Regions from separate parts of the Rhodovibrio salinarum DSM 9154 genome, predicted to be linked through region 3. Evidence: riboswitches for the same ligand, from Rfam matches in the RefSeq annotation. Region 3 holds a riboswitch; each other region holds the start of a gene.

Region 1 (5,689 bases), 350 kb from region 3:
TGGGCCCTGTCGGCGACCGCGGAATAGAGCGGATCGGCTGCCAGCACGGAGACCGAGGCAATGCGTTCTGGCTCCGCCAGCTGCACAAGCAGCTGGTCGGTGCACAGGTTGAGCGACACCACGCGTTGCGGGCGCTCGGCGGCGGCCGGCGTCGACCCGGCCGCCGCTGGTCCCCAGGCCGTCAAGAACACGACCAGTATTGCGGTCGCGACGTGCCATACCTGCATCGGACCCATCTTGGTCATACAATCCCTCGTCCCATCGACGTCGACAGCCAGCCTAGAAACTCAGCCGCGTGCCGACGAACGCCTCAAGCCCCGGTGCCTTGAAGCCGTCGGCGGTTTCATAGTCGTTGTTCGTGAGGTTCTCGACCCGGGCCGTGATCTCGGACCAGTCGTTGATCCGGTAGCTGCCGGCGACGCGGGCGACGAGGTAGTCGTTGAGGTCAACGCGTCCGCCGTTCAGGCCGATGTCTGTGACCCCGGCGATGCCACGCAGGCCGCCGCTCAGGGTCAGACGATCGGTCGGCCGCCAACGGGCTTGTACCGTCACCTTATGCTTGGGCCGCCGGACCAGACTCTGGCCGGTGTCCGCATCTTCCGCTGAAAGGTAGGTGTAGTCGACGCGCACGCTTAACCGGTCCAGCGGCTCAACCGCCACGAAGGTTTCCACGCCCGAGGTTTCGATGTCGGCGTTGTTCACTGTCGTCGAGTTGAAGTTCGAATCGAACACCGTGGTCACACCATCTTCGATATCGTTCTGGAAATAGGTCGCCCCGAAACGCACGCGCGAGTCCAACAGGGGCTGCTCGAAGCCAACCTCCCAACCGAAGCTCTTTTCGGCGTCCAGGTCGGGGTTGCCGCGGAAGGCGGTGCCGCTGTTGCTTGGCGTGAAGCCGAAGCGTTCGAACAGGGAGGGCGTCTTGAAGCCGGTGCCCACGCTGCCTTTCAGGCGTGTGCCGGTCGCCTCGATCTCGTAGCTGGGCGCGACGTGCCAAGTCACCTGGCCATCGAAATCCTCCGGCTTGTCGTAGCGCACGCCGATGGTGCCGGAAAGCTGCGAGGTCAGTTGGTAGACGTCTTGCAGGAATAGCGCGGTGGTCGTGGCATCGGCGTCGGATCGCTGGCGTTGTATAAAGCCAGAGAAGTCCTGCACACCGCTGGATTTAAAGGATTCCTCGTAGACCTCCGCTCCGAGGATCAGGGTATGATCGTCGTGTACGTCGAGTTCGTTTTCGAAGCTCGCCGACGCACGGCTGCCTTCGTTGACGGTGTTGGTCCGGGTTCCGCTGAACGCATCCGGCCGGTTATCGTTATCGCGCCGGAAGTCGGTGTAACCGAGGCTTAGCGTCGGGCGGTAACGGCCGTCCCAGAAGTGGCCCGACAGCTCTGCGCCGGTGATGTAGCGGCGCGTCTGTTCCACGCTGTTCGGGTCTTCCGGATTGTCATCGAGATCCAGCTCGCTGTCGGTCACCTCGGCATAGAATGACGCGTCGAGCTGCTCACTCAGATCGATGCCGAGCCGGCCGGCAGCCTTCAGCAGTTGATAGCTGTCGTCTTCCGCCGGTGCGCCCGCTGGGCGGTAGCGCTCTGGGGTGATCGTATCGCCGTCGGTCGTTATGCCGCTTAGCGTGGCGTCGAAGCTGACCCGGCCCTGACGTCCACGCAGGTTGCCGCTGCCTTTGAATGTGCCCAGAGTGCCGCCTTCGACGCTTGCGCTGCCGCGCACACCCGCACGTTCCGGTCGTCGAGTGATGATGTTGATGACGCCAGCGATCGCATCGCTGCCGTAAAGCGCGCTCTGCGGCCCACGCACCACTTCGATGCGTTCGATGTTGTCTGTGGTCAAATCGGCGAAGTTGAAGGCGCCACTGGGGGTTCCGGGATTGCTGATCCGCTGGCCATCCAGGAGCACCAACGTCTGGTTGGAATTCGCCCCCCGCATGAAGATTGACGTGGTGGTGCCGCGCGGTCCGTTGGAAACCATGCGCAGCCCGGGAACCGTGTGCAGCGCCTCCGTTACGGTGCGGTATTGCTGCTCCTCGATCTCTTGCCGGTCGATCACCGTGACCGAGGCGCCAACTTCCTCGATCCGGGTTGGGACGCGCGTCGCGGTCACCACGACTTCGTCCATCTTTTGCTGCGCAACGGTTGGCGATGGCGCCGCCATAGCAAGCGACAGGGTAAGAGGCGCGGCCAGAAGGGCAAGACGGCCGGTACCGACCACGCTCCCGCGCGGTAGTTTTGTGGGGTAACCCATGGTGTTCAGCTGAGCCTCCCGCTCATGCAGGTCCTGAAAGCGAGATCCCGGATGGCATGACGGGTGTGCAAGCATGGGCGGCGGCACGCCATGCCCAACTCCGCACGAACCTTGCTGGCTCGCGCGTGAGGGAGGCGTGCATCATCTTCGACAGATTCTGCCCCGCCCCGGCGGATACACCCCGTCCTCCGGGTCTCAACGATGCGCGGGTGGCAGGTCTCCTGGCTCGCGGGTCATCGCCGGGCGCTCGGCCTTCCCGGATCCGTGGATCCAGTGGATGCACAATTGAACGCCGGCTCGCCGCTTACAGTTGCGGGGGCAGCCACGGCCTTGGTCCGACCTGTAGGGATCGGACCGCACCGCGTTCCCTCTCTCCAATGCCGGGGTGTCCGAGGGCCGGACACCACGACACAAGATCGTTCCCGCCGTGCGGCGGCGGGAAACCAACCCTAGCGATTTTGACTACAGCATGCCGAATGTGTCGCTGCAAGGCACATTCAGACGCACCCGTCGTTGGTGGTTGGACGCCGGGAGAGACGACCGGTGCAGATCGTCTGACCCAACACCGTAGAGAGGCGAGTTCTGTCGTCGTGATCCTGACGCCGTGTGCTTATCCGAAAATCACGCCGGGCAGCCAGGTGGCAATACCTGGGAACAGCGCGAGGATCGTCAAGCCGATCAGCTGGATGCCGACGAAGGGCAGGGCCCCGAGGTAGATGTTCTTGGTCGAGACCTCCTTGGGGGCGACCCCCCGCAGATAGAACAGCGCGAAGCCGAACGGCGGGGTTAGGAAGGAGGTCTGCAGGTTCATCGCCATCATCACACCCAGCCAGACCGGCGAGATGTCCGACTGCAACAGCACCGGCGCGACCAGTGGCACGACGACGAAGGTGATCTCGATGAAGTCCAGGAAGAAGCCCAGGACGAACATTACCAGCATCACGATCGCCACGGCTGTATAGATGCCGCCCGGCATGTTGGTCAGCACGTCCTGCACCAGCTCATCGCCGCCCAGGCCGCGGAAGACCAGCGAGAACACCGTCGCGCCGATCAGGATGATGAACACCATCGACGTGATCTGCAGGGTCGAGCGGGCGACCGGCCGCAGGATCTCCGCGCGCCAGACGCGCAAGAGACAGACCAACAGCCCCCAGGCCAGCAGGAGTGACAGGAGCATCGCGGCAATGATCCCGATCCAGTCGCCCGTTGGAATCTCGTCGCGCAGGATGCGCAGATCCATGAAGTTCTGCAGCAGCAACATGCCGACCAGGCTGGCGAAGGCGATATAGACCGGCGAACGGCCATCGTTGTCCAGCAGCCGGGTCAACGTGGCCGTGAAGCGGTCGCTCGGCGCGGGCAACGCGTTCAGTTCGACCAGCCGCAGGCCGGCCAACAGCGTCGCGCCGACCGCCCCGACGCTGGCCGCCTCCGTCGGGGTCGCGACGCCGGCCAGGATCGAGCCCAACACGGCGATGATCAGGACGATCGGCGGGATCAGGGCGTGCAGCACCTTGCCCAGCATGGCGCTGCCCGTTTCTTCCGTATCGCGCGGGATCGGCGGCGAGCTTGACGGGCGCAGGAAGGCGACGAGCGCCTGGTAGCCGATGTAGAGACCGACCAGCATCAGCCCCGGCAGTAGGGCGCCGGCGAACAGATCACCGACCGACACCGGCTCTGGCGACCAGTTGCCCATCTCCCGTTGTGCGGTGGTGTAGGCGTTGGAGATTTGGTCCCCGAGCAGCACCAGCACGATCGACGGCGGGATGATCTGGCCCAGCGTACCGGACGCGCAGATCGCTCCGGCGGCCAGCTTCTGGTCGTAGCCGCGACGTAGCATGGTCGGCAGCGATAGCAGCCCCATGGTCACGACGGTGGCGCCGACGATTCCGGTGCTGGCCGCCATCAGGGCGCCCACAATCGCCACCGAGAAGCCAAGCCCGCCGCGCACCTGGCCGAACAGCTTGCCCATGGTATCGAGCAACTCCTCGGCCACCTTCGAGCGTTCCAGCATGACGCCCATGAAGATGAACAGGGGCACCGCGACCAGGATATCGTTGGTCATCGCGTTGCCGTAGATGCGCGAGGGCAGGGCGCCGAAGAACGACATGTCGAACACGCCCAGACCCCAGCCGATCAACGCCCAACTCAGGGCCGTGCCCGCCAGCGTGAAGGCGACCGGGAACCCGAGCAGCAGCAACACGCACACGCTGGCGAACATCAGCACGTCGAGAAACTCGGCGATCGGCATGACTCAATCGGGTCCAGGAGTTGGTCTTGAGGGGAAGCGAATTGACTAGGCGCTCGCGTGGGCTTCGTCGTCCGAGCGTTCCGGGGCGGCGTATAACTGGTCCGCGCTGAGGGTGCCGGTGAGGACCATGAAGGCCTTAAGTCCTTGCGCGATGCCCTGCAGGACCATCAGGACGCAGAACACCAGCACTACGGTCTTGAGCAGGAAGACGGCCGGAATGCCGCTGGTTTCCCGAGAGCCTTCCAGCGAGGTCCAGGACGAGACAACGTAGGGCCAGGAGTAGATGAAGATCAGCACGCACACCGGGATCAGAAAGAGCACGTAGCCGGCGAAGTCCACCTTCGCCTTCCACTTCAGGCTGGCGTCCCGATAGAACACGTCGACGCGCACGTGGCCGTTGTGCAGCAGGGTGTAGGCGCTGCCCAGCATGAACATCGAGCCGTGCAGGTAGACGATCGATTCCTGCAGGAAGAGCGAGCCCACGCCGAAAACGTAGCGCAGCAGCACCACCACGAACTGGACCAGCACCATGGCCAGCGTGAACCAGGCGACGGTGACGCCGATGCGGCTATTTAATTGGTCGATCGCCCGGAAGAGCGTGCGCGCCATCGTCAAGACCCCGTGATCGTCGGGCAGGTGGGAAACGCGCGTGTTCTGGCCGCCGGCACGTCACGCGTCAAGCCAAACGACCCGGTTCGCCGGGAAAACCGACGATGACCGGGGCGCTCGACTTGTTTACCGGTTAGGCTGATCGGAACCGAACTTCCGAGGTTCGTCTCGATCTCACAAAGCGTGTCTTGCTCTTGAACGACGGCATTACCCGTCGGAAAGCGTAAGTGCGCGCGCGTTCAGGTATTCACGGTTCGCGATGTCGGTCCAGCGGATCATCTTCTCCCTGAACGCCGTGTAGCTCTCGTAGATTCGTTTCGTGAGCGCGCTTTCCTGCGCCGTGTCGGCGACAACGTCACGCGAGGCTTCCCCCAGGGATTTGAGGATATCGTCGCTGAAACGATGCAACTGCACCCCGTGTTCGTTGATCAATGTGTCGAGGGCATCACCGTTATTCGCATCAAACTCGGCGAGGGTGTAATCGGCTTCGGCCAAGCAGGCGGCTTGGATGACCGCATGGTCCGCATCAGAAAGGTCATTCCAGACCTTGCGGTTGATGCCGCACGAGAGCGC
Region 2 (5,689 bases), 1.6 Mb from region 3:
CCACACGAAAATCCGTTTCATCTGCAAATCCTCCTGATCTTGCATCTTGGTTTTGCCGCAAGGCGGGGAGCGGGAGCCGCACCCAGGCGGCTCCCGCGACGGCCCACACGGCGGTGCGGGGGCAGAGGCTTAGCGGCACCCGCCGCGCTTGTGGCCGTCGAACCGCGATCCACGCGGCCCGTCACGCCAAGAGGATCGGTCGGGGCGCATATCCTGCAGTTCCGCTTCGCTCACCTGGCCATCGCCGTTCGCATCCGCCCGCGCGAACACCCGATCGGCGAAGGAGGTCACCTCGATCGCCTGCAACACCTCGTCATCGTTGGCGTCCAGACGGCGGAACAGGAATTCGGCGCGGCGGTCGTCGTTCGGACGGCTACGCTGCATAGCCGGCGCGGCGCGGGCCTGGTCGAATTCGTCGGGCGACAGGGCGCCATCACCGTTCTTGTCCAGCTGATCGAAGCGCGCTTGCGCCATTGCCTGGCGACGGTCGTCCAGGCCGTCTTCGAACTCATCCTCGCTGACGATCCCGTCGCCGTCGGCGTCCATCGCCGTCAGCTGCTCCTGCACGAAAGCGTGCAGCTCGTCCCGGGTCACCGCACCGTCGTCGTTGGCGTCGGCCGCCGCGAAGAAGGGGGGAACCGACGGCCGGCCGAACGCGGGCATCGCGGCCTGCGCCTGCAGCGCGACCCCAGCGGCGCCGACGGCCACGGCGAGGGCGAAGGTGCTGGTGAGCCATTTGGTCTTGCGGGTCATGCTCGTCTCCTGCTGTTGGCTGGGCCGTCATGGTCTGGCCCGTTGGCTTGCAGGACTGAGATGACGCCGATCCCGGGCTCACCGCCAGCTTTGGTGTGTAACGCTGTGTTTCAGACCGCAGGGGTTGAAACATCCTGTTACAAATCGCCGCCTGCACGGCCTGCCGCAGCCCCCTACTCTCACCCGAGCCGAAGCACTTGGAGACCCCGACCGTGGCGAGCGACCCTGCCCCGCATATCCTTGTCGTGGACGATCACCGGGACATCCGGGACGGCCTGCGCCGCTACCTGACGCGCGAGGGCTTGCGGGTCTCCGCGGCCGCTGACGGCGCGGAAGCCAGGTCGCTCCTGAACGGACACGCAGTCGACCTCGCCGTGCTCGACATCATGATGCCGGGGGAAGACGGCCTGAGCCTGTGCCGGCACGTCCGCGATCATCTCGACCTGCCGGTGATCCTGCTGACGGCGAAGGAGTCCGAAACCGACCGCGTGGTCGGGCTGGAAGTCGGGGCGGACGACTATGTCGTGAAGCCGTTCAGCCCACGCGAACTGTTGGCGCGCATCCGTTCCGTGCTACGGCGAACCCACGCCTTACCGCCGCAACGCGGCAGCGCCCGCGGCCACCGCGCGCACTTCGGCGGCTGGGAACTGGATGCCGCACGCCGCGAGGTCACCACGCCCACCGGTCGGGTGGTCAGCTTGAGCGACAGCGAGCACCGCCTGCTCGTCGCTTTCCTGACCTACCCACAAACGGTGCTGTCGCGCGAGCAACTGCTGGACCTGGTGCACGGCCGCGACACGGAAGCGTTCGAACGCTCGGTCGACATCCTGGTCAGCCGCCTGCGCCGCAAGATCGAAGCCGATCCCAAGCGCCCGCAGCTGATCCAGACGTCCCGCGGCGGCGGCTATCAGTTCGCGCAGGAGGTCACATGGTCATGACCCACTGGCTGCCCACAAGCCTGACCGGCCGCCTGGTGTTGGCGGTCGTGGTGGCAGTGGTGGCCGCCCAGGCAGTCGCGGGGGTGATCCTGTTGCGCGAGCAAAGGCACGTGACCCGTCACGTGGTCCGTGCCTTCACCCTCGACCGGGTGCCTGGAATCGCGCAGTTGATCTTGCCGATGTCGCCGGACCGGCGCGCGGAAATCCTGCGCGTGCTGAACAGCAGCACGACCCGCTACACCCTTGCCGACACACCGCTGGCGGAGACGGGTGAACGCGACCTGCGCTTTCAGGCACGACTACAGCGCGCGATGCCGCCGGCGATCGTCGATGTGCGCGCGACCATCCGCAGCGTCCCGGAACGTGGTCGGGGTCGTTACGGCACGCCGCTGCCCGACGGCGATGTCCTGACCCTGTCGCTGCACCTGCCGGACGGCCGTTGGCTCAACATCGAACGCGTGCTGCACCCACCGATCCCGGAGATGATCTGGCCGATGGCCCTGTCGCTCGGCCTTTCGGCGATCGCGGTCGCCGTGGCCGTCGCCCTGGCCGTGCGGCGGATCGTGCGGCCGTTGGCAACATTGTCCGACGCCGCCGACCGGCTTGGCCGCGGCGAAAATGTCGGCCCGCTGCTGGAAGAGGGCCCGGCCGACGTGCGCCGCACGACCCACGCCTTCAACGTGATGTCGGAACGCCTGACCCGCTTCGTCGCCGACCGCACGCGCATGCTGGCGGCGATTGCCCACGACCTGCGCACGCCGATCACCGGCATGCGGCTGCGCGCCGAAATGATCGACGAAGCCGAAACGCGCGAACGCATGCTGGCCGGCTTGAACGACATGGCGGAGATGACGGAAGCGGCCCTGACGTTCGCCCAAGCCGATGCACAGGAAGAAGACAGCCGGCGCATCGATCTTGCCAGCCTGGTCCAGAGCATCTGCGACGACTTCGCGGACGCGGGCGAAGCCGTGCGTTTCCAGGGGCCCGATCGGCTGGATGCCATCTGCCGCCCGACAGCGCTCAAGCGGGCCGTGCGCAACCTGATCGTCAACGCCGTGCGCTACGGCCAGGCGGCCGAGGTGACGCTGACGCACACCGCGACGGCGATCACGCTGACGATCGCGGACGATGGCCCCGGCCTGCCCGAAGATCAGCTGGAACGCGTGTTCGACCCGTTCGTGCGCCTGGAGGAGTCCCGCAGTCGGGAGACCGGGGGCAGCGGCCTCGGCCTGTCGATCGCGCGCAACATCGCCCGCGCCCACGGCGGCGACGTCACGCTCGCCAACCGCCCGGAAGGCGGCGCGGAAGCCCGGCTCACCCTGCCGCTTTGAAGCCAACTCCGGGAAAGGCCAGCCCCTCAGCCACCGCCCAGGGCGCAGCGCTCATCCGGGCCGACGGCTAACCGACCGGCGTCGAGACGCATGCGCCCGCGCGCGTGGATGCGCGGCCGTTTCGGCCAGCAGTTCGGCAACCCGATGGGCCCGACCCGAGGCACTGGACATCGGGGATTTGGCCAGCAACTGCCGGGCGGCAATCGCTGGATCAAGATCGGCCGGCAGTTCGAGCAGCCAGCCGATCAGAAAATCATGCGCGGTGTGCGCCGGGTCCAACCCGCCACGCTCCTGCAGCACGGCCGTCATCAGGCCACCCGGATCGATATTCTGATTGTCGTTGCTCACGTGCGGCAGAGCAGACGGCCGCGGATCACCCGTCACTGGGCGCGTCATCGACGATCCTTTCTCCCGGATGGTCCCGTCCGGGCAAGAGGTTGAGATTTTGCGGAAAGGACCGGTCTCCCGGCTTGCGGCTGCTGGCGCGGACGGTTCGCCTTCCCGGGGCACGCCCCAGTGGCTGATTGAACCGCCGCTTGCCGCTCACGGTCGCGGGCACGGCTCCGGAATTGCACCGGATTCCCTGTTGCGCCGCTTGGGCGCAACATCCCTTCCAAGAAAAGCATAGTAGTTTGCTGCGCAATTCTCCGCAACATTTTGATTCCACGCCGCAACGACCTTCGGCCCTGGGCGCGCGATCACAGCACTCTCTTAATCGCCTTTGCACAGGCCGCCGATCAAAGAGCGAATTTAGATTATTATTGTCCTAGGTCCTCCAGAATATCGTCGAACCGAGCTTTCGCCCGTTGGGGAAGATCGGCCGGGAGTTCTGGACGGGCGACATCCGTCTCGCCGACGCGGATCAACATCACCATCCCCATCGCGAAGTGCGGCGAGCACTTCACGCCGTAAAAACCGGGCTGATCCAGCGTGATGCGGATCTCCTCGTTGATCTGCCCCTTGAAACCCGCGTAGCCGGACGGCACAAAGCCATCGATGCTCGCCGCGTTGTGGCCCCCTTGGGCGGCGATGAACTGCACGGTGTCACCGGGCGCGATTTCCAGATAGGCCGGCTCGTACACCATCGCACCAGCGTCTCCGCGGGTCAGCATCTTGACCTCGTGCACCTCGGCCGCGACCGGACTGGTCAACAAACACGCGGCGGCGACGATCGCCATGAATCGCATCAAGCAACCTCCTTAGATTCCTGAGATTGGGGGAGCGGGTCTTTGAAACGGATGGCCAGGGCCCCATCCGAAGGGTCGCGGCGAATACTCGCCTGAACGCCGAAGGCATCCCGCAGGCTGCTTTCCGTCAGCACAGCCTCCGGCGGGCCTTCCGCGATCAGGGCCCCATCCTGCAACAGCGCGATGCGGTCGCAGTACATCGCGGCGAGGTTCAGATCGTGCAGCGCAATCAACGCGGTCACGGGCAACTGCCGGACGAACGACAGGATGCCGATCTGATGCCGGATATCGAGGTGGTTGGTCGGCTCGTCGAGCAGCAGAAAGTCGGGCGCCTGCGCCAGGGCGCGGGCAACATGGACCCGCTGACGCTCGCCGCCCGACAAGGTATGCCAATAGCGATGCGCCATCTCCGCCATGTCGACCCGGTCGAGGGCATCGGCGACGGCGGCTTCGTCGTCCTGCGACCAGGGCGAGAGGGCGTTGAGGTAGGGTGTCCGACCCAGCTCGACGGCGTCGCGCACGGTGATGTGGTCGGTGGTCTCCGCCTGCTGTTCGACCAGCGCGATACGTTGGGCAATGTCGCGCCGACGCATTTGGGTCAACGGCGTGCCGTGAAGCCTCACGCAGCCGTCCGCACAGGGTCGAATGCCAGCGAGCAAGCGCAGGAGCGTCGACTTGCCCGAGCCGTTCGGGCCGATCACCCCCATGGTCTCCCCCGGACGCACCGACAGGGAGACATCGCGCAGCACGCGTTTCGCGCCCGCAGACCAGCTCACGTTATCGGCGCGCAGAGTCATGACTTGCGTTGCCCCTGAACCAGGATGAAGGCGAAGGCCGGCGCACCGACAAGCGCCGTAACGACGCCGATCGGCAGCACCTGACCGGAGATCACCGTCCGCGAGACGACGTCAGAGACCACCAGGAAAACGGCGCCGACAAGCGCGGAGGCCGGGATCAGACGGCTGTGCCGCACGCCAACGACCAAACGCGCCGCATGCGGAATGACCAGGCCGACAAAGCCAATCGAGCCAACGATGCTGACCATCACCGCCGTCATCAGGGCCGCGGCGGCGATCAACAGAGCCTGGACGCGCCAGACGGCGATGCCGAGCGAGGCGGCCGAATCGGTACCGAAGGTGAAGGCATCGAGCGCGCGCGCGTACCAAAGGCACACGCACGTGCCGATCGCCGCGGCCGGCAGCGCAAGTGCGCCGTCGGGCCAGCGCACGCCACTGAGGTTGCCCAACAGCCAGAACATGATCCCCCGCACCTGCTCGGCACTGGCCGACTTGGTGACGATGAACGAGGTCAGGGCGTTGAAAAGCTGCGAACCGGCAACGCCGGCCAGGATGATCTGGCCCTTGCCGCGCCCGGCCCCGCGGGCCAGCAACGCCACGAAGGCGAAGGCCGCGAGCGACCCGACGAAGGCGCCAAACGACAGGGAGATGGCGCCGCCGCCGATGCCGAGAATGGCGACGCT
Region 3 (5,689 bases):
GATCAGCGCACCGAACATCATCATGACGAAGTAGATCACGCCCATCGTGGCGAAGGTCGCCCCGACGCCGACCGAGTCCGGGCCGGCGTAGACGTCCATCAGTTCGACCGCCAGCGGGGAGCCGATCATCGCACCGCCGCCGAAGCCCATGATGGCCATGCCGGTCGCCATGCCCGGCCGATCGGGGAACCAGCGGATCAGCGTCTTCACCGGCGAGATGTAGGCGAACCCGAGCCCGATCCCGCCGAACACCCCGTAGCCAAGGTAGACCAGCCAGATCGAATGCAACCAGCAGCCTAGCGCAGCCACCAGGAAGCCGCCGCCCCAAGCCGTGGCCGCGACGACCATGCCTTTACGCGGGCCGACACGTTCCAGCCAGCGTCCGCCGAACGCGGCCGTCAGACCAAGTACGGCGATCGCGATGGAAAAAATCCAGCCCAGCGTCGTCAGTTCCCAGTCGCCTGGGGCGGATTGGTCGATGCCGATGATCCGGGTCATCGGCTCGTTGAACACGCTGAACGCATAGACCTGGCCGATCGACAGGTGGATGGCCAGCGCTGCCGGCGGAATCAGCCAGCGGTTGAACGTTCGAGGCGCGACGATCCGCGCCTTGTCGAGAAACCCTGCCATGATGTGAACCTCCCCAAGGCCTTACGGGCCCGGACACTTGACTGCCCGTGCCATCCAGAGCCCGTGATCGCGGCTAGTGATGTGAGCGCGATCAGGCAGCCGTTCGCAGCGCCAGAACGGAACCGGCACGGCGGCCACCCGTCAAAACGAATAATCCAATAGTCTGATAGATTTTTGCTATTAATCAGCCGTCACGCCAGCGCTATCTACCCGTGCCAGCGGCAGTTCATCGTCCCGGCCCGTCAGGGTATGTGGCGGCAAATCGCGCGCGCAAGACCAAGCTGCGGTGATCAGACGCGACGGGAGCTCGGTGCGTCGCGTGACGAAGCCGACGGTCGGGGTCAGTTCCGGTTCGACCAGCGGAACACCTACGGCACCTGCCGGTTGGACGATCGTGGAGAGCAGCGCCGCCGGCAGAACGCTGGACCAGCCGCCCGGATGGATATGTGCGCATAGGGTGACGATCGAATTGGTATCCACCCGCGGTGTCGGGTCCGCGCCGGCCTGGTGGAAAGCGCCGTCGATAATCCGGCGATTCTGCATGTCCCCGTTTAACAGACAAAGCCGAAGCGTGGCGGCCTCCTGCCAAGTGACCGTCCGACGGGCGCCAAACGGGCCATCACGTGGGGTCAGCAGCACGTAACGCTCGCGGTACAGCGGCAGCGTCTCCAGATCGGGCAGCGGCTCGTTATTCAGATAGGTCAGGCCAATATCCAGACGGAACTGCTCGAGCCCTTCCAGGATCTGGTTCGAAGTCATCGACAGCACGTTTGCACTGACGTTGGGATGCTGCTGGCACAACCGTTCCGTGATCACCGAAACCGCCGGCAATGCTGTCGGAATCGTCCCCAGACGCAGGCGACCGCTCAGACAAGCGTCGACGTCCAGCAGGTTGCCACGCAGATTCTCCCACTCGAACAACATGCGCTGCGCCCAGGCGAGCACCCGCTCGCCTTCTGCCGTCAGCCCCTCGAACCGGTGCGTACGATGGACGAGCCGCGTCCCCAACTCCTGCTCCAGGGCCCGGATGCCAGCCGACAGCGTGGGCTGCGTGACATTACACGCCACCGAGGCGCGGCCGAAATGCCGGTGGCGGGCCAGCGCATCCAGGTACTTGAATTGCTGGAACGACATCTCCGTTCTCCCGTATACAACCTCGGCGTTCCCAAGGGGACGTGCCCCAGCAGGCCTCACCCAGCTGACGCGCAATCCGGCTCCAGGTCACGCGCTTGGACGCACCAGCGCACGCACCACGCTAGCCATTGTACATACATGTATCAGGGCGATCCGGCGCGCGCGTCTAGCCAGCGAGGTCACAAAACTCGCTACGATGTGTTTGTCTGATCTCTGATGCGCTATGATTAGACGCCCCGCAACACTGCGTTCCTCTCGCATTTGGCCTCTGAACGTGCTTGTCCAGATGACTTTAGGCGCCGGGCTTCTCGCGCTGTGCGTCGGTCTTCACGCAATCGTCCTCGACACCGTGGCCGTCCGCCTCAAACGCTGGGTCACACGCCATACCGTGCGGCCAAAAGGGCCAAGACGTTTTTCCATCTTGGTGCAAGCCGGGGTGGCCGCGTTTCTGTCCCACATCCTGCAAATCTGGATCTGGGCGCTCGCGTTCCTGTGGGTTGGCGAATTCGATACGATGGAGCCGGCACTGTACTTCTCCACAGCCAGCTTCACGACCGTGGGCTACGGCGACGTGACCGCGTCGCCCCACTGGCGGCTGCTGGGAAGCTTCGAAGCCGCCGCGGGCATGCTGCTGTTCGGACTGTCGACCGCGTTTCTGTTCGAAGTCATGCGGACTATCTGGCGCAATGCCGATTAGGCCCGGTTTGACAACCGCGATTCTAACTGATGTCGCCTAACAGGTTCACTTTGAACGATTTTCCGTGCCTGCGCGTCTCCAACAGCCAGTCTCTCTCCGCCAGTCTCCGTTGTCGTCCTTGCGCACCTTTGCGCCCCGCTCTAAGCTGATTCCCGCTCGACGGTTCCCGTTGGGGACGATGAGGGAAGCCGGTGCAAGTCCGGCGCTGCCCCCGCAACTGTGAGCGGCGAGCCGACCTCCAGCACGCCACTGGGCCCTGCGCAACCATGCGCCGAGCCTGGGAAGGCGGGGGTACGGTTACGACCCGCCAGCCAGGAAACCTGCCGCGAGCCTGTAACGGCTGGAGACATGCCACATGCGCTCCGGCACCTGCCATCCAGCACGCACGGGCGGTGCGTCAAGACGGGGAATGAAATGAGCTACCAATCCAATCAACAGTCTGCACCGGGCCTTTCGGGTCACGCGGGCACGCACGAGCGGACACAGATCCTAGCCGCAGCTTTTGCGGCCATTCTATTCGGTGTCGTGCTGATCGCGGGCGTCGGGTTTGCGAGTCCGACCACGATCCACAACGCGGCGCATGACTCGCGCCACGCGTTCGCCTTCCCCTGCCACTAAGGGGGCCTCATGTTCAGACGGATTTTCCTGGCGGCGATTGCCGCCGGTCTGCTTGCGGGCGCCGCGATCTCGGTCGTTCACAGCTTCACCACGACGCCGATCATCCTGCACGCAGAGGAGTTCGAAGGCGGCGGCCATCATGACGCTGGCCTGATTACCCCACATGCCCAACACGCCCACATGTCCGGCGGCCTGCTGAAGTTCGTCCACAGCGGGGCCGAAGCACATGCGGACACTGCTGGCGCAGGCGAACCCTGGGCGCCGGACGACGGTCTGGAACGCACGTTCTATTCAACGCTCGCGAACCTGATCGCGGGGGTTGGCTTTGCCCTGCTGGTGGTCGCGGGAATGGCGCTGCATGGCGGCACGGTGACCCCGACGGTCGGCCTGCTTTGGGGCGCTGCCGGCTTTGCCGTGTTCACCCTGGCGCCGGCACTCGGGTTGCCGCCGGAGGCGCCGGGCTCGATGGCGGCCGACCTTCAGGCGCGGCAGCTCTGGTGGTGTTTCGCGGTGGCCGGCGCCGGGGCCGGACTCGGTCTGCTGGTGTTCGCGCCGAATTACCTGCTTAAGGCGCTTGGCGTCGCCGTCGCGGTCATCCCGCATTTGGTCGGCGCACCGCAGCCCGAAAGCATCGGCGGAGCCGTCCCCCCCGAACTCGCCGGTCATTTCGCCGCCACCTCGATTATCGTGAGTGCGATCTTCTGGGTGCTGATCGGGACCCTGTCCGCGGCCTTCTACCGCCGGATTTCTTAAAGCCAAATCAGACGAAGTCTGCAGCATATAGCGGGGCGGCGCTGACAGGAGCAGCGCCGCCCCGTTTTGACTCGCGCTGATTTACGCCACCGCGCGCGAGCCATGCATACAGGTGATGATCTTGTCCACATACGGCGGATCGGAGCCTGAGGTAAGCCGCGCGCGGCTCGAACACGCGATCTGCGACACCTGCGACATAGCTGCGCAGTTAAGGCCGGCAGTGTACAGCTTTATGCGCCGATATGACGGTCCGTCGTGCTCTTGACGCCCCAGAAAACTGCAATTTCACATCGCCTATTTGGATAACCGCCTGCCAAGCTATCCCGAAACAGCCGGCGTGATCCCTCTTGTTATTGCGAATGAACTGCAGTAGCGACTTTACAGGTTTGTGCGCAAGAAGACGGGCCTCAAAGGCCCAGGAGACATCGTTATGAAATTTCGTGCCGCACTCGGCGCTCTCATCGCAGTCACGCTCGCAGCTGCATCGCTCTCCAGCCATCCGGCCGCAGCCGATGACAATTTAACCCGTACGATCGTCATCAAGAACCACAAGTTCGTCCCCGCTACGCTCGAGGTGCCCGCGAAAATCCGGGTCAGGCTCATCATCGATAACCAGGATCCCACCCCCGAAGAATTCGAGAGTCACGATCTTCGGCGGGAAAAGATCCTGTCGGGCAATTCGAAGGGCACCGTCTGGGTCGGTCCGCTCCCAGAGGGCGAATACGGCTTTTTCGGCGAATTTCACCAGGACACCGCGCAGGGCACGCTGATCGCGAAGTAAGGGGAAGGGGTAGCCACAATGGCTGGTTCCGCCGTTATCGTTTTCCGTGAAGTCCTGGAAGCGGCCCTGATCGTGGCGATCGTCCTTGGCGCCACGCGCGGCGTCGTCGGCCGGGGCCGCTGGGTCGGTGGCGGGATCGCCATCGGCATCCTCGGCGCGATGGTCGTCGCCGCATTCGCGAACGGGCTCGCCAACCTGCTGCAAGGCCGGGGTCAAGAGCTTTTCAACGCAGGCGTATTGTTACTCGCCGTAGCGATGCTGGCCTGGCACAACGCCTGGATGGCCGCGCACGGCCGGCAGATGGCCGACGAGATGCGCCGGGTCGGCCATGACGTCAAGATCGGCGCCCGCCCCTTGGCGGCACTCGGGCTGGTCACAGCCCTGGCGGTGCTGCGGGAAGGCTCCGAAACAGTGTTGTTCCTCTACAGCCTGGCCGCATCCGGCGGGGCCTGGTCCCAGATGATGCTGGGCGGTGCCCTGGGACTGGTGGCGGGCGTCCTCGTTGGGTGGCTGCTCTACCGCGGCCTGCTTGCGATTCCGATCCGGTATTTCTTCTCGGCCGTGTCCTGGATGGTCCTGCTGCTGGCGTGCGGTCTGGCGGCAACGGCGGCTGGTTTTCTCAACCAAGCCGGCCTGCTGCCGTCCCTTGGGCTGCAGATCTGGGACACCTCCGGCGTTCTCGCGCAGGACAGCTGGCTTGGCATGCTGCTGCACATCCTCATCGGGTACACAGATCGGCCGATGGGCATCCAGCTGCTGTTCTACGGCGCCACGCTGCTCATCATCCTGGCATTGATGCGTCTTGTGAACGGGCAAACCAAAGCCCAAGGGGCGGAAGCGTCCGCGACCAACTCATGACCTGTCAAAACGCGATACTCGGGGCGCGATCCACCCGCCGCTTGCCCCCGCGGATCGAGGCGGTGGCCGTCGCCCTACGCCCCTACCTTCCGATCGTGCATCTTTGCATGTTCGTGGGCTTCTTCGTCCTCATCGTGGGGCCGGCGTTGCTGCCGGGCAGCGAAATCGCGCAGCAACTGGGCGACCTCGCGCGGTTCCTGATCTGGACCCTATGGTTC

Evidence for each region. A riboswitch is a leader RNA that binds a small molecule or an ion and turns the genes downstream of it on or off. The one in region 3 is predicted to bind cobalamin.
Region 1: linked by a shared signal. The riboswitch ahead of RHOSA_RS0112490 (TonB-dependent receptor plug domain-containing protein) and the one ahead of RHOSA_RS25950 (CbtB domain-containing protein) in region 3 are both predicted to bind cobalamin.
Region 2: linked by a shared signal. The riboswitch ahead of RHOSA_RS0118130 (hypothetical protein) and the one ahead of RHOSA_RS25950 (CbtB domain-containing protein) in region 3 are both predicted to bind cobalamin.

What each region holds. Positions count from the first base shown of each region.
Region 1 covers NZ_KI911559.1:2,689,154-2,694,842, reverse strand. Annotated here, with positions in the region: gene RHOSA_RS0112495 (ABC transporter substrate-binding protein) at 1-245, opposite strand, end outside; gene RHOSA_RS0112490 (TonB-dependent receptor plug domain-containing protein) at 280-2,133, opposite strand; cobalamin riboswitch at 2,454-2,679, opposite strand; gene RHOSA_RS0112480 (TRAP transporter large permease) at 2,870-4,507, opposite strand; gene RHOSA_RS22260 (TRAP transporter small permease subunit) at 4,553-5,116, opposite strand; gene RHOSA_RS0112470 (TRAP transporter substrate-binding protein) at 5,324-5,689, opposite strand, start outside.
Region 2 covers NZ_KI911559.1:3,895,441-3,901,129, forward strand. Annotated here, with positions in the region: gene RHOSA_RS23505 (cytochrome b/b6 domain-containing protein) at 1-21, opposite strand, end outside; gene RHOSA_RS23510 (CREC-EF hand family protein) at 130-753, opposite strand; gene RHOSA_RS0118120 (response regulator) at 966-1,691, shown strand; gene RHOSA_RS0118125 (ATP-binding protein) at 1,688-3,022, shown strand; gene RHOSA_RS0118130 (hypothetical protein) at 3,074-3,418, opposite strand; cobalamin riboswitch at 3,461-3,649, opposite strand; gene RHOSA_RS0118135 (pseudoazurin) at 3,781-4,200, opposite strand; gene RHOSA_RS0118140 (ABC transporter ATP-binding protein) at 4,209-5,006, opposite strand; gene RHOSA_RS0118145 (FecCD family ABC transporter permease) at 5,003-5,689, opposite strand, start outside.
Region 3 covers NZ_KI911559.1:2,336,265-2,341,953, reverse strand. Annotated here, with positions in the region: gene RHOSA_RS21930 (L-lactate MFS transporter) at 1-630, opposite strand, end outside; gene RHOSA_RS21925 (LysR family transcriptional regulator) at 811-1,764, opposite strand; gene RHOSA_RS24745 (potassium channel family protein) at 2,051-2,461, shown strand; cobalamin riboswitch at 2,604-2,803, shown strand; gene RHOSA_RS25950 (CbtB domain-containing protein) at 2,810-3,079, shown strand; gene RHOSA_RS0110775 (CbtA family protein) at 3,089-3,832, shown strand; gene RHOSA_RS0110770 (cupredoxin domain-containing protein) at 4,263-4,613, shown strand; gene RHOSA_RS0110765 (FTR1 family iron permease) at 4,632-5,471, shown strand; gene RHOSA_RS0110760 (4Fe-4S binding protein) at 5,468-5,689, shown strand, end outside.